2 linked regions of the Rubripirellula tenax genome follow. The protein of the gene in region 2 binds, or shares a complex with, the protein of the main gene of each other region. Links are inferred from orthologs where the notes say so. Each region holds a gene or a part of one and is shown on either strand. Other genes may lie near its edges.

What was found.
Region 1: Poly51_RS20710 (region 2) and odhB share a complex: the UniProt entries of both Bacillus subtilis proteins name them as parts of the 2-oxoglutarate dehydrogenase (OGDH) complex. The link is inferred for Rubripirellula tenax from one-to-one orthologs.

What each region holds. Positions count from the first base shown.
Region 1 is NZ_SJPW01000001.1:1,163,677-1,169,543, forward strand. The notes cover bases 2,782-5,753. They hold odhB (2-oxoglutarate dehydrogenase complex dihydrolipoyllysine-residue succinyltransferase), read right to left. Parts: upstream 4,930-5,753; coding sequence 3,634-4,929; downstream 2,782-3,633. Other genes in these bases: Poly51_RS04325 (carboxypeptidase M32), read right to left, coding at 2,782-2,847; Poly51_RS04330 (hypothetical protein), read right to left, coding at 2,880-3,425; Poly51_RS04340 (deoxyribonuclease I), read left to right, coding at 5,290-5,753. In the rest of the region: Poly51_RS04320 (hypothetical protein), read right to left, coding at 1-1,161; more of Poly51_RS04325, read right to left, coding at 1,327-2,781; more of Poly51_RS04340, read left to right, coding at 5,754-5,867. UniProt on the Bacillus subtilis protein: E2 component of the 2-oxoglutarate dehydrogenase (OGDH) complex which catalyzes the second step in the conversion of 2-oxoglutarate to succinyl-CoA and CO(2).
Region 2 is NZ_SJPW01000005.1:631,186-639,603, forward strand. What follows is about bases 3,176-6,534. They hold Poly51_RS20710 (2-oxoglutarate dehydrogenase E1 component), read left to right. Parts: upstream 3,176-3,523; coding sequence 3,524-6,334; downstream 6,335-6,534. Other genes in these bases: Poly51_RS20705 (ABC-F family ATP-binding cassette domain-containing protein), read right to left, coding at 3,176-3,219; Poly51_RS20715 (hypothetical protein), read right to left, coding at 6,418-6,534. In the rest of the region: tRNA dihydrouridine synthase DusB, read right to left, coding at 1-77; Poly51_RS20700 (transporter), read right to left, coding at 199-1,257; more of Poly51_RS20705, read right to left, coding at 1,423-3,175; more of Poly51_RS20715, read right to left, coding at 6,535-8,070; Poly51_RS20720 (thiol-disulfide oxidoreductase DCC family protein), read left to right, coding at 8,190-8,418. UniProt on the Bacillus subtilis protein: E1 component of the 2-oxoglutarate dehydrogenase (OGDH) complex which catalyzes the decarboxylation of 2-oxoglutarate, the first step in the conversion of 2-oxoglutarate to succinyl-CoA and CO(2).

The DNA.
Region 1 (5,867 bases), on a different replicon or contig from region 2:
GAAAACGCTGTTGGAGTCGGGCGCGGGAACGCCTGGCTGTGCATCGGGCAAATTCATTCCGCCTTGATCCACGTCCGGTTCGCTGGTATCCGATTCAGCGAAACTGCCATCGGGCAGACTCATCTCGGGAATTTCCAATTCGGGCGGTTGAATACCGGCCGCGTCGCTGATGGCGACCTCTGGGGCCGCCACACCAAGTTGGTCCAAAGCGTCGGATTCGATCGCATCCATGGCGACATCGGGGGTTGGAACTTCCATCGTCCGACCATCAAGATCCATTCCTTCGTCATCGCTATCATCCAACTGCATCGGGGCCGACGCGCGAACGCCTGTGTCCGCAGTCGCGGTCGATTTCGAAGGCCAGATCCCCAGCATCGACTCTCGCCCGGCAAGCGTTAGCAGGCCGTCGGCGATCGGCAACGAAAGCGCACCGCCGACGATCACGCCGACCGCGGTCTTCCAAGCCGCGCCACCTTTCGAGCGGCGGTTCGAACGCGAGACTCGCATTGCTGCGATGTCGGTTCCGTCACTCCACGAATCGTCATCGATCTCGTTTTCTTGGCCCGCCCATTGGTAATCCATCGGCGCATCGTCGATCGATGGAACGACATGTTCATCGTCATCGTGGTCGTCTTCTTCGACTTCATCTAACAGCTCGACTTCGTCATCGGCCATCGGATCCTCGACCGGATTTTCGTCCGTCGGAAAGGACCAATCGTCGCTCTTGATGGTTTCGTTGGCGACCGTTGCGTGAGTATCCACATTGCTGGGATCATCATCGTATGCATCGTCTATTTCGTGATCGTTGGCAGCTTGCGGGCTGCCAAACTCTTCTTCGTCGCCATCGATCAAATCGCTGGATTGAGCGGCAACGCCGGCCATTCCAACGCCCGCTCCCATCGCGGCCCCCGCTGCTGTCGCCGCATGGGCGAAACCCTGCGAAGCGACTTCGGCCACAGGACGCTCGATCGAGATCGGTTCCCCACCAGCGGACTTGACCACCAGCATCGGCGGAAGCGACCGCATCAAATCGGACATCTCGAACGTTTCGTGACACCAAGGGCATTGCCCATAGGCTCCTTCGGGCAATATTCCAGCCTGATCGGGGTCGACCGGCAATCGAAAGGGTTCGGCACAACGAGGGCAGTTCGAGACAGTCATAGCGGTCCTAAGAGAAAGTTGACGCTTGGATTGTAACTGACCGTCCGGTCGATTTCTGCACGTCGGTGGGGCAGTTTTTCAGCGTTCTCGATTCCGCCGGCCCGCTGGCGGAATGATCGTCACCTCGCTACCGAATTTATCCCACAAACATTACTGTCAAAAAGTTCACTCACCGTAAAGCGGGACCAGCTTATTTCGCAGATAGCCGACCAACGCGTCCGCCGACAGCGGCTTGCCGGTCGCCCGGCGGACCAGCTCGTTGCCGCTGAAGCACCGGCCGTGCCGATGAACATTCTCGATCAACCAATCCAACAGCGGTCGGAAATTGCCCTGCGCAAAATTCGCTTCCAAATCGCCGATCGATTCTGCGGCCGCGTCGTACAGCTGGGCCGACGCAAGGTTGCCCAGCGTGTAGGTCGGAAAATAGCCGATCAACCCGGCGCTCCAGTGGACGTCCTGCAGGATACCATCGGCATGACTGGGCGGTCGGATGCCGAGATCGCTTTCGTAACGATCGTTCCAGGCCTCCGGCAAATCGGCAACGGACAAGCTGCCGTCGACCAACTGCCGTTCCAGATCAAATCGAATGATGATGTGCAGGTTGTAAGTCGCCTCGTCGGCTTCCACCCGAATCAAACTGGGGCGGACCGTGTTGACGGCAAAATAGAAGTCGTCCAACGTTGCGTCGTTCAATTGAGGCGCAAACGTCGCCTTCGTCTCGTCGAGCAGGTGGCTCCAAAAGGCGCGACTTCGGCCGACTTGGTTTTCCCAAAGTCGTGATTGCGATTCGTGCATCCCGAGCGAAACGTAAGATCCCGGCGGCAACCCGAACCACTCGTCACGCATCCCCTGTTCATACAAACCGTGTCCGGCTTCGTGCAGCGTTCCAAAGATGCCGCTGGGCAACCACTGCTCTTCAAAGCGCGTCAAGATCCGAATGTCTTTCGGTCCCAACGTCGTGCAAAACGGATGCGACGTTTCATCCAATCGGCCGCGTTGAAAGTCGAACCCGATCCGTTCGGCGATCCGCCGGCTGAACTTTCGCTGCGCATCGATCGGGAACTTCTGTTCCAGCATCGCGACTTTGGGACGATTCGGCGCATCCTTGATGCGCGCGATCAAGTCCACCAACGGTCGACGCAGGTCATCGAACATTGCTTGAAGCTGATCGACACGAGCGTCGGGTTCGTATTCATCAAGCAACGCTTCGTACGCCGTTCGATCTGAGCCCTCACTCCAACGCTGACCGACTTCGCGTTTCAATTCGATAATTGATTCCAGCACGTTGCCGAACATCGAAAAGTCATCGGCTTTGCGCGCGGCATCCCATGTCTGTTGACCTTTGACCGTCGCTTCGGACATTTTCCGAACCAAGGGCGTGGGCAACTTGCGATCTCGGTCCCAGTCGCGATGCAATTCGCGAACGGTTGCTGCAGTGTCGCTGTGCGGTTCATCGCCCGCGACATCGTCGAGCAAACGGCAAAGGTCGTCGCCGTAGCCTTTGCCGGTGCGAATTTCGTGAACCAATCCACGCAGCATCGACACCTGTTCGGCGCGATAGTCACCGCCGCCAACGGGCATCCCGGTCCGTTCGTCCCACTCCAAGGTGTCCGCCGCCGTTTGCAACTTCATTGCTTGACGTGCTTGTTCGCACACGGAATCGAATCGAGCTTGTTTGGTATTCATAGACGGAAGAATAGCGTTTGCCACCACCGCCGCTAACCCAGCAGCAAACCGCCCCCGGTATCGCCTTCTTCCAGTTCCCGTCGAATCTCGCGCAGGCCGTACGCGCACATTTCGAATTGGTCGCTTAGCGACATCAGCACGTCCGACGACGGGCGAGTTTCGCCGCCGTCAATCTCGGCCGCGATCGCGTACGCTCGTTTGCCTTGTTGGCAGTAATCGAAAAACTGTTCCGATGTCGACGCAGCCTTCGTTGCCCGCAGACTCTCGGGATACATGCCCGACCAGAACAGAGTGAAGTCACCGATGTGGCGGTGGACTTCGCGGCGGGCCAGCCCGATCCGCTGTTCGGCCTCGCGAAACATCAGCAGCACTTCGGTCGCGGGGCGACCATTGGGCCGACGAATGCGGTGGATGTCATCGGTCCGTATGAACCGGATCATCATGTCCGCGACGTAGTCGACAAGCTGGACATCGACCACTCCCAATTTTGAGTGAAAGATGCACTCGCTCAGGCCAACGAAAAAACGTTCTATGGTTGAACGCTCTTGAGACTCATCACCAGTATATCCAGGCTCCATCGTAACCTCCTCGATACGTGAAATCGGAAGGGCCCGCTACCTGAACTCTACATCTAATAGGACTTCGGCGACAAGTCAAGACAAATGCTGGACTCGCCATCGTGGCGCGGCCCTGCGACGCCGACGCAGGGTGTACTTCGCGCTCATCAGCTGCTTTGCAGCTGACATCCCGCGAGCGGAGTCGCGGGGCCACTTGGGGTTGCCCAAGTTACAGCTCTAGGAACAACCTTGCCGGTTCCTCGATCACTTCCTTGATTGTCTTCAGGAATCCGACCGCTTCGCGCCCGTCAACGATACGGTGATCGTATGTCAGCGCCACGTACATCATCGGTCGAATCACGACTTGGCCGTCGATTGCGACGGGGCGTTCTTGGATCGAATGCAGTCCCAAGATTCCGCTCTGGGGCGGATTGACGATCGGCGTCGACAGCAGCGAACCATAGATGCCGCCGTTGGAAATCGTGAACGTGCCGCCCATCAAGTCTTCGGGTTGCAATCGGTTTTCACCGGCCTGTTTGGCGAAGTCACCAATCGTCGCTTCGATATCGGCGAACGACATCCGTTCGACATTGCGAAGAACCGGAACAACCAATCCTTTCCCGCCGCCGATTGCCACGCCGATGTCTTGATAGTTGCGATAGACCGCATTGCCGTCACGGATCTCGGCGTTGACGGCTGGGAATCGCCGCAGCGCCTCGACCGCCGCTTTGGCAAAGAACGACATGAAGCCCAGCTTCACACCGTGTCGTTCGGCGAATCGATCTTTGTATTGGCTGCGAATCTGCATCGTCGGCGACATGTCGATTTCGTTGAACGTCGTCAACAAAGCCGCCGTCTGCTGGGCTTCGACAAGCCGCGCCGCGATCGTTCGGCGAAGCATCGAAAGGGGTTTGACTTCTTCGGTGCGATGCGACGGGCCGTCGGTCACCAACGATGCCGGGGGGCCACGACGAACGGGCGCTGTGACCGCCGTTGCGGGTTTCGCAATCGCCGCCGCGGCGGGCTGACTCGCTTTATTTTGCACATAGGATTGGACGTCTTCTTTGAGCAGTCGGCCGCCCGGTCCCGTCGCCGGAACTTGGGCAGCGGTCAATCCGTGTTGGTCAAGCAATCGCTGTGCGGCCGGCATCACGAACGCGGCTGCGGATCCAGCGGCGCGCGACGCTGCAGGAGTGGTTGCCGGCGCCGGCGCTGGTGCCTTGCCAGCCGAGGTTGCTGGTGCGGCAGCCTTCGGCGGGGCCGATCCGCCGGCCGGTTGCTCGGCGACGCGAATCGTGGCGATGACTTCGCCGATCAACGCGAATTCTTCGGACGCCTTCGCGATCCCTTCCAAGAACCCCGAAGCGGGCGCGGGGATTTGGACGGACGCCTTTTCCGTTTCGATTTCTACGAGATCTTCACCTGACGCTACCCACTCGCCCTCGGTTTTCAACCATTGGCCGATTTGAACTTCGCTGATGGATTCGCCAACGGTGGGGACTTCGACCTGGATCGTTTCGCTCACAAGAACCATCTTTGGGAAGGTGAAATGGAGACACGGATGTTCGCAACGGCACGCGACACCGCGTTGCCCGTCTTGGCACCAAAATAGCAAGTTCACGGTCAAACGCCCAGCCGAAGGCGAACCGTGAAACGATGAAAACGGTCGAACGCGTCGGAACGCCACGTCGACCGAATTTGTCTGTCAAACCGAATTTAACGACGCTGACGCCAACGGCTTTTCGCACCGGTTGCACCCCCGCGTTTTCCCCGATCTGGCTCAAGTAACTCAGCCCGGGTCATGACCATGGCCGTCGACGTTCGATGCAATGAAACAGAGAAGTAGTCTCGATTTTGATTCGCCCCGCTGATGTTAGCGCCCGACATGTCCGATTCTCAAGGTGGAAGTCCGATCCAAGTCGCTGCCGTCGTGCTCCTGCTCGTCGGTGGTGGATGGTATTTCTTCAAGAACTACGAAATCGCAGGATTGGACAACGTTTCGGTCACTCCCAAAGAAACTTCGCAAAGCGACGGGCAGTTCGTAAACTACGTTGACGCACCCGTGATGATCGATCCTAACCGATCGATCCCCGATGGTAATTACGCTCCGCCAGCCAATCCGATTACGCTGACATCTCGATCAAACGCCGGATTGGGATTCGACGGACTCGGTGCCGAAGGCATCCGCGATTTCTCGGCGCCCAAAACGTCGCTTCCCACTGCCGCGGCGGCAGTGATCCCCAGCCCACGACGCTATCGCAGCGTGAAGGTTGCTTCGTGGGCGCTGGATGGTTTTGGCCCGACTAAGCTGAGCAATCTTGCCGTCCGCAAACACGTCACGGCCGTGATTCGTCAATTCGATGTGGTCGCACTGCAACAGATCGCGTCGATCGAACGCGACCTGGTTCCGCGATTGGTCGAAGTCATCAACGGAGGACAGGTCGGTTCGACGTTCCAGAACCG
Region 2 (8,418 bases):
GCCATCGGCGCCTGCAGAATCGGCGGGTCGACGACGAGGTCACCGATGCGAAGCGGCGGATGCGGAAAATTAGGCATGGAACAGAATGCTTTTGGCTGGTTTCAGGTCGGCAAGACCGTTGATTGTGTCTGCTAAACCACGTTCTGCCAACTCGCTTTTCTCAGCAGCAGCTTTTGCCGTCCTTTCGCCAAGCACTCGTTACCAGGCTTTCGACCAACTCGCGATCACGGAATAGTCGGTTTCTAGCTGAATACCGTCCAAGTCTTGGGCGATGGTGGGCACGAATTCGACATTGAAATAGTGCCCCGCCGCCATGACCTGCGTTCCCAGACCGAGGTTGTACCAATAGCCACCGCGGAAACTTTCGACGTTCGTCGAGATCAGCAGATCGGGCGTCGCCGCATCAGCGCCCGAGTATGCCGTTCGCCACAAGTGCTCGCCACGAAGGGAGACCGACCAGTTTTCGGTCAGCAGCACGCTGGTCCACGAATTGAACCGGAATTCATCGCTGACGCTGTACCCACGATAGTTGCGACCGATCGGCAAGTCGGTCTGGAATTGCATCCCACCGCTCCACCAATCGCGATAGTATTTCCAGGTCATGCCGGGTCTTGCGTTGAACGTTCCGCTGCCCAGTCGCATCGGGTACGGCAGCGGTTGAGACACCAATCCATCGGTCGGCGCGGTCGATTCGCGATAGATGTCACCGGTCGGGATCGAACAACCAAGGTTGAAGATAAAGTCTTGAGTTTCGGTGCTGTACAGACGCAGCAATGCACCCATTGAAGTGTCGCCAAAGCCGCTATTGTGCGTCGTGAAATCGCCGCCCCGTCCGGCCGGGTTTCCGTCGCCGCGGATATGGTCCATCGTCAAGCTTGGCAGCATCGCCATCGTGTACAGCGTCACGTCATCGGTCAGGCCGTACATAACATGAGCCATGTGCATTTCCATGGTCATTTGCGTCGGCGTGGCACCCGCGTTGGTCTGGATGCCGTTGACCACAATACCCGGCGGCGGCCCCACGGGCCCAAGGGCGGCTTGGTCGCTGATGGAGTTCTCGCCGATGCGATTATCCTCCATGGACATCACCATGTACCTGTACTCGACCATCCACTCACCCTTGCTATGCAAGTGGTCACCGACAATGCCGACGGGCGCGTGCTTGTCCGCCAAACTTTTGCGATTGGGGTGGTCGGCGGTGGCAGAGATACCAAAAAACAATAGGCATGCTGTAGAAACAGCAGATCTTAGACGCATCGTTCACGCTCATCCTTGAGTCATGGAAGTACGCTCAAAGTATCGAGCAGATCGGAGGACGCGGCATGGTCAAAATGAATTCATCGACTCAACCGTTACCGTCGTCAGATCCGGACCAAGCGTCGAACTTGGCCGGCGGACTGAGTAACATTTACGAAAAGTCGCCTACGAAAAGTCGCTCAGCTCCAGCCACTTTTCTTCGCACTCGGCCAGTTCGGCGTTCAGCTTTTCGATTTCCTCGTGCTGCTTCATCGCTTTATCGGGGTTGGTTTCGGTCAGCATTTTGGCCGACAGTTCTTTCTTCTCGTCGTCCAGTTTGGCGATCTTTTTCTCGAGGTTTTTCAGTTCTTTTTCCGCCTTGCGGCCGTCCTTGCCCCGTTCGCGGTGAACCTCGCCCTTTGCCTTCGCTGGTGTAGCTGCGGCGGCGGTGGTGACCTTGCCTCGCTGCCGCTCGCCCTCGTCGATTTCTTCCTCGACGGACAACAAGTAGCTGTCGTAGTCGCCGAAGTAGGTTTTCGCGGTTCCGTCACGAACTTCGATGACTCGCGTTGCCACACGGCGAACAAAGTGCCGGTCGTGGCTGGTGAAGATGACCGTGCCTTTGTAAAGGTCCATCGCCTCGGCGAGAGCTTCGACCGTTTCAACGTCCAGGTGGTTCCCCGGTTCGTCCAAGACCAAGACGTTGGCCGTCCCCAGCAACAGTCCGGCCATGCAAAGACGGGCCCGTTCGCCCCCCGACAACACTTTGACTTTCTTGTTGATGTGTTCGTCACGGAACAACAGCGCGCCGGCCATCGCCAACAACTCTTGCCGAGTCGTTCCGGCCATGCTGTTGTATTCCAGGTTCTCGATCACCGTTTGTCGTTCATCCAGCGACGTGTAAACGTGCTGGGCATACGTTCCGATCTCGACGCCGTAGCCCCACTTCATCACCCCGTCGACGGGATCAAGCGAGTGAACGACCGTCCGCAGTAGCGTTGTTTTGCCCTGGCCGTTGTCGCCCACGATCGCGACCCGCTGGCCGTGTTCGAGTTCGAAGTTGATATTGTCTGCGATCGTGACCGCGTCGCCTTCCTTGCTGGCGGGATATCCGATGGCAAGGCTTTCGCAACGCAGCACCGTGCCGCTGCGCGGCTCGACACGTGGCGGACGGATGTAGACAGTGGGCTCGTCCACTTCGATCTCCGTCGTCTGCAGCTTCTCAAGCTGTTTGGCCTTGCTGCGCGCCTGGCTAGCCGTTGCCGCGCTGGCGCGGTTCTTTTCGATGAACCGTTGCAGTTGCTTTTGCTTGGCGGCCACGGTCGAATTGACGCGTCGGTCGTGCTCGCGACGCTCCTCGCGGTATTCAAGGAATCCGTCGATTTTGCCCGGGTACATCGTCAACTTGCCGCGTGACAGCTCGAGCGTTTGGCTGCACGTCGCTTTCAAGAATGCCCGATCGTGGCTGACGATCAAAGCGGCTTTGTTGAAGTCACGCAAAAAGTGCTCCAACAGAATCTGTGTCCGCAAATCCAAGAAGTTGGTCGGTTCGTCCAACATCAACAGGTTGGGATCGTGCAACAGCAGCGCCGCCAATTTGACTCGGGTCTGCCAACCGCCGGAAAGCTCTTTGACCGGGCCTTCCAGATAAGCACCTTTCAATTCGAATTGGCCGGCGACTTCACCGCAGCGCCAATCGGGCTCGCCGCTGTCACGCATCAAGAAATCGAGGGCAGACTCACCCGGATTGAATGGGTCATGTTGTCGCAGGTAACCGATCCGCAGCGTCGGATGATGGATGACCTCGCCCTTTTCGAGCTCTTCGTTGCCCAGCAATGCCCTTAGCAGCGTGGACTTTCCGGCGCCGTTTCGGCCAATGAACCCGACTTTCACGTCATCCGTCAAAGCAAGCTCGGCACCGTCCAACAAAACTTGGTCGCCGTATCGTTTGTGAGCGTCACGAACTTGGATCAAAACTGCCATGGATTCAAAAACATCGAGAAAGGGTATACCGAGAACGGGTATCGGGCGTTCGCCCAAGAGAATCTGTCGCCATAAGATGATCGGCTAAGGAAAGTTTACAACCGGCCCAACAATATGGAACATTGCCGACGAAAAACAGACTTTCCCGACCTTGATCGACTGGTCAGGAAGCGGGGTCTGTTGGTACTCTACGGTTCACGAGTTCTCTACATTGCGACTGATCGCGCCAGACGTCACCGTTTGTTCAACGGAACCGCCGTGGCGATAGCCGCCGACCGCATTCGACCGGCCACGTGCCGTTGCCATGAATAGCTTCAGCTTGGATTACATCGATGATTTGTACGTCAAGTACGTTCACGATCCCTCGAGCGTATCCGAAACTTGGCGTCAGTACTTTGAACAGTTCCTGGTCGTTGGCGGCACGTCGTCGAAACCGGCCTCGTCAAAGGACGGCTCAGTAGCCGCGGCCCCAACAAGCGGTGCCAACGGCAAGGCGGGCTCATCCGCCGACGCACTGCCGCCATCAGCGATGCGAAATGCCGAGGAAGCCATCTGGCTGTCTCGCATCCAGGATCGTGTCAACAATCTGGTTCGCGAATACCGCGTCCGCGGTCACTTGACCGCCGATCTGGATCCGCTGGGCTTCGAACGCCCCGATCGGCCAAACCTCAGTCCCGAAGTTTACGGGCTGTCGGACGAAGATCTGAATCTACCGTTCGATTCGATGGCCATCGAAAATGCTGGCGGAACCATCAAATCGATCCTGAAACGACTTCAAAATACGTATTGTCGTTCGATCGGTGCCCAGTTCATGCACATCAACCGTCGCAATATCCGCGATTGGTTGCAGCGGCGGATGGAAACGACCGAAAACCGGTTGGAACTGTCGCACGAAGTACAACGCCGCATCTATGTGCGTCTGGCCGACGCGGCGATCTTTGAAGAATTCGTTCGCCGGAAATTCGTCGGGGCGAAAACGTTCTCGCTCGAAGGTGCCGAGAGTCTGATTCCGTTATTGGACCTGGCGCTCGAAAAGGCGGGCCAGCACAACGTGAAAGAAGTCGTCATGGGCATGGCCCACCGCGGCCGCTTGAACGTGATGGCGAACATCCTGAAGAAACGAGCGACCAACATTTTTTGGTCGTTCGACGATCCGACGCCCGAAATGAACCGCGGCGGCGGCGACGTTCGCTATCACCTCGGTTACAGCAGCGATTGGAAAACCGCCTCGGGCGACAACATCCACATTTCGTTGTGCTTCAACCCCAGCCACCTGGAATTCGTCAACACGGTCGCGCAAGGACGAACGCGTTGCAAGCAGGACCGCAGCGGCGACGTCGACCGCAAAGAAGTGATGACCATTTTGATCCACGGTGACGCCGCGTTTGCCGGCGAAGGCGTGGTGCAAGAAACGTTGAACCTAAGCGAACTGCCCGGATATCGCACCAACGGAACGCTGCACGTCGTTATCAACAACCAAGTCGGATTCACGACCGAACCGTGTGACGGACGCAGCACGACCTACGCGACCGATATCGCAAAGATGCTGCAGATCCCGATCTTCCACGTCAACGGCGAAGACCCCGAAGCCGTTGCGCAAGTCGTCTCGTTGGCGATGGATTTCCGCAAAGAATTCCACCGCGACGTCGTCATCGACTTGTACGCGTTCCGTCGCTGGGGACACAACGAAGGTGACGAACCCCGCTTCACCCAACCACGGATGTATGCCGAGATCGACGCGCGGGCAACGGTTCGAGAACAGTACCTAGGGCAACTGCTCAAGCTGGGAAAAATCACATCGGCCGAAGCCGAAGAGATTCAAAAAGAACGTACCGAGAAACTGGAATCGGAATTCGAAGCCACCAAGAACGAAACTTTCGTTCCCGATACTCAAACGCTGGCGGCGAACTGGTCTCAGTACTTCGGCGGCGACGAACCGTCCGAACCGACCGACACGACAATGCCGATCGAGACGCTGTCGCACTTGTTGGACAAAGTCACGAGATTACCGGCAGGCTTCTCAGCGAACAAAAAGCTAAAGCGTCCGATGGCGCAGAAACGCGAGATGGCTACAGGAGCTCTACCGCTCGATTGGTCCAGCGCCGAAGCACTCGCGTTTGCTACCCTGCTGACCAGCGGTCACCCGATCCGAATGACAGGGCAAGATTGCCAGCGTGGCACGTTTAGCCAGCGTCATGCAGTTTTGCACGATACGCGAGACGGTTCGACGTACACGCCGTTGAAACACTTGTCGCCCGACCAGGCGCCGCTGGAACTTTACAACAGCCCGCTTAGCGAAGCCGGAGTGCTGGGGTTCGAGTACGGCTATTCGCTAGACAACCCCGATGGGCTAACGATTTGGGAAGCCCAGTTCGGCGACTTTTGGAACTGCGCCCAAGTCATCGTCGACCAGTTCATCGCGTCGGCGGAAGACAAATGGAACCGGCTCAGCGGTTTGGTGATGATGTTGCCGCACGGATTCGAAGGCCAAGGCCCCGAACACTGCAGCGCCCGGCCAGAACGCTTTCTTGCCATGGCGGCCGAAGACAACATCCAAGTTTGCCAACCCACCACACCGGCCCAGTACTACCACCTGCTGCGCCGACAAGTGATTCGCAAGTGGCGAAAACCGCTGGTCGTGTTGACGCCGAAGAGCCTGCTGCGTCATCCGCGATGCGTCAGTCCGTTGAAGGTCTTGGCGGACGGCAGCTTCAAGAAGATCCTTCGCGATCGAAAGGTTTCGTTAGCCGACGCCCGTCGTCTGCTGGTGTGTACCGGCAAGGTTTACTTCGATCTGCTCGAAGCACGCGAGGCGCGGGGCATCGACGATGTTGCCATCATGCGGATCGAGCAACTGTATCCACTCAGCTCGGAAGAATTGATCGCGGCGTTCGAAGGCTACCCTAAAGGCAGCGAAGTATTCTGGGTCCAAGACGAACCGACCAACATGGGTGCATGGCCGTACTTGAAGTTGAACTTCGGCGATGACCTGCATGACATTTACCCGCTGCGAAGGGTCAGCCGAGTCGAATCGGCCAGTCCCAGCACCGGCAGCATGGCAGCTCACAAGTTGGAACAAGCCGACCTGATCAACGAAGCCTTCGCCGGCCTGTAAACAGGCAACAACCCGGCAACCCTACGTGGACCCGCGACGCCGTCGCGGGACGTGAACTGCAAAGCAGTTCACAAAGGCCCCTTTTACTTGCCTTCCCGCAAGCTATCAAAGTACTGCCGCGCGTGCTCTTGCTCGGTTCGCGGCAACGTTTGATTCTCCGTCGGATCGCTCTCCTCACTGAGCGTGCTTTGAATCGCCGACTTCACGTCTTCGCGGCTGATGCCTTTGCGGTTCGGGCCGTCCGCGAAACCGGCGATGATCGCCTTGCCTTTCTTCACCTCGCCGCGAACTTGGGTGTCATACGTGTTGGTGTCGTCGTCCGCTTCGGGGCGGTCACCTTCGCCGCTGCCGCGACCGAGTCCGTTGCCCGGCTTCTGGCCCATCCCGAACTGGCCGTTGCCTTGACAACTCTGGCATCCGCCACCGCCACACTTATCGCACCGCATTTGGTTCTTCGATTCCGACAACTGATCAAGCGACGACTCCAAATCTTCGAGTTCCGACATCTCGTCCGACATCTCACCCAATTGATCGGCCATCTTTTCCAGCGCGTCCGACGCCTGGCCGCCCTTGCCTTCTTTCATCGCTTGCGCGGCTTGGCTCATCGCTTGTGCCATCTTGCTCATCTGTTGCATCTGAGCATCTTTCTGCTGCATCTGGTTCATCTCTTGCTGCATCTTGGCCGCGTCGTCGCCCCGTCCTTCCTTGCGAGCCTTATCGATTTCCGCTTGCAGTTCTTGCTTCTTCTTTTCGTGCTCTTGGGCCGTTTTCTCCATGGCCTTGGCCATCTGCTGGACTTGTTTCATCAGTTGCTGTTTCTCTTCTTCCGTCAGCTTCCCGTCCTTCATTTTTTGAGCCAAGTCTTTGACCATTTGCTCTGCCTTGTCGAAGTCACCTTGTTCGATCGACTTGGCAATCTTCTCACCCGGCCCCGATTCCATGCCTTTCATTTGTGACATCGCACGCCGCATCTGTTCAGATGACCCGAGTTGTTCGCGGCGTTCTTCCAGCTGCTTCTTCAAATCGTTCAGCGCGATCATCGCATCCTTGCGGTCGATGCTCTTTTTCGCTGTGATCTTGTCGAGCTGCGACTCCATTTTTTCGTACATCTCCTTCGCCTCCTTCAATCCTTCGGCGTCGGCTTTGCGTTTTTGTTGCTCAATCCGTTTCTTCAATTGGCTAGCGACCGTCTTGACCTGTTTGGCTTCGATCGGATCCACCGTCGGTGTGCTGCTTGCGGTCGAACGGCTGACCGGATCGACCAACATCAACACGATCGCCAGCACAGGCACGATCGCCAGCGGCAACCACCCCAAGCGGCTCGGCTTAAGCGGAAACCGATCCGCCACCGCCAACTGATCCGCTCGTTTTTCAGCGTCGGCAACCAGCGCCAACCCGAAATCGGTTTCCTTGGTCGCATGATCCATCGCCATCGAACTGCTGACCCGTTCGCGAAGTCCGAAACGCTTATCGACTTCGGCCGCGACCGATTGCATCGAGGGCGCGGTGGCGATCGCGTAAATTCCGGCAACGACGAGCGCCGTTACTACTCCACCGCCGACCCAGCCGTAGGTCCATGCGCCGAAGTCGACGTCCATGAACCGCAGCGCCGGAATCGCGATGGCAATGGTGGCAACAATCAGCGCCACGAAGGTGGTCACACAAAACGCTTTTCCGAACCGGGCCAGGACGAGGCGTCGTCGGGCGATGGCGACTTGTTGTTCAATTCGGTTCATTGCGGTTGATCCGGTGCGGGGACGAGTTTCGCGGGCTACACTCAGTATAGAGGGCGGCCCAGAAGTCGGCCGAGTCAGATTTGATGTTTTCTTTTGAGTTTTCTTCTTCTGAGTTTTCGATGCTCCGTTCTGCCTCCCTGCCCGATCCGGACACGCAAACCGACGCCGACGTCGTGATTTACGACGGCGATTGCGTCTTTTGCAAGTCTCAGATTCGTTCGCTGCGGCGGCTGGATTGGGGCGGGCGCCGGTTGGCGTTCATCTCGCTGCATGACCCGCGCGTGACCCAGCGGTACCCCGATCTAACGCACGAGGCGATGATGAAACAGATGTACGTCGTCGACACCC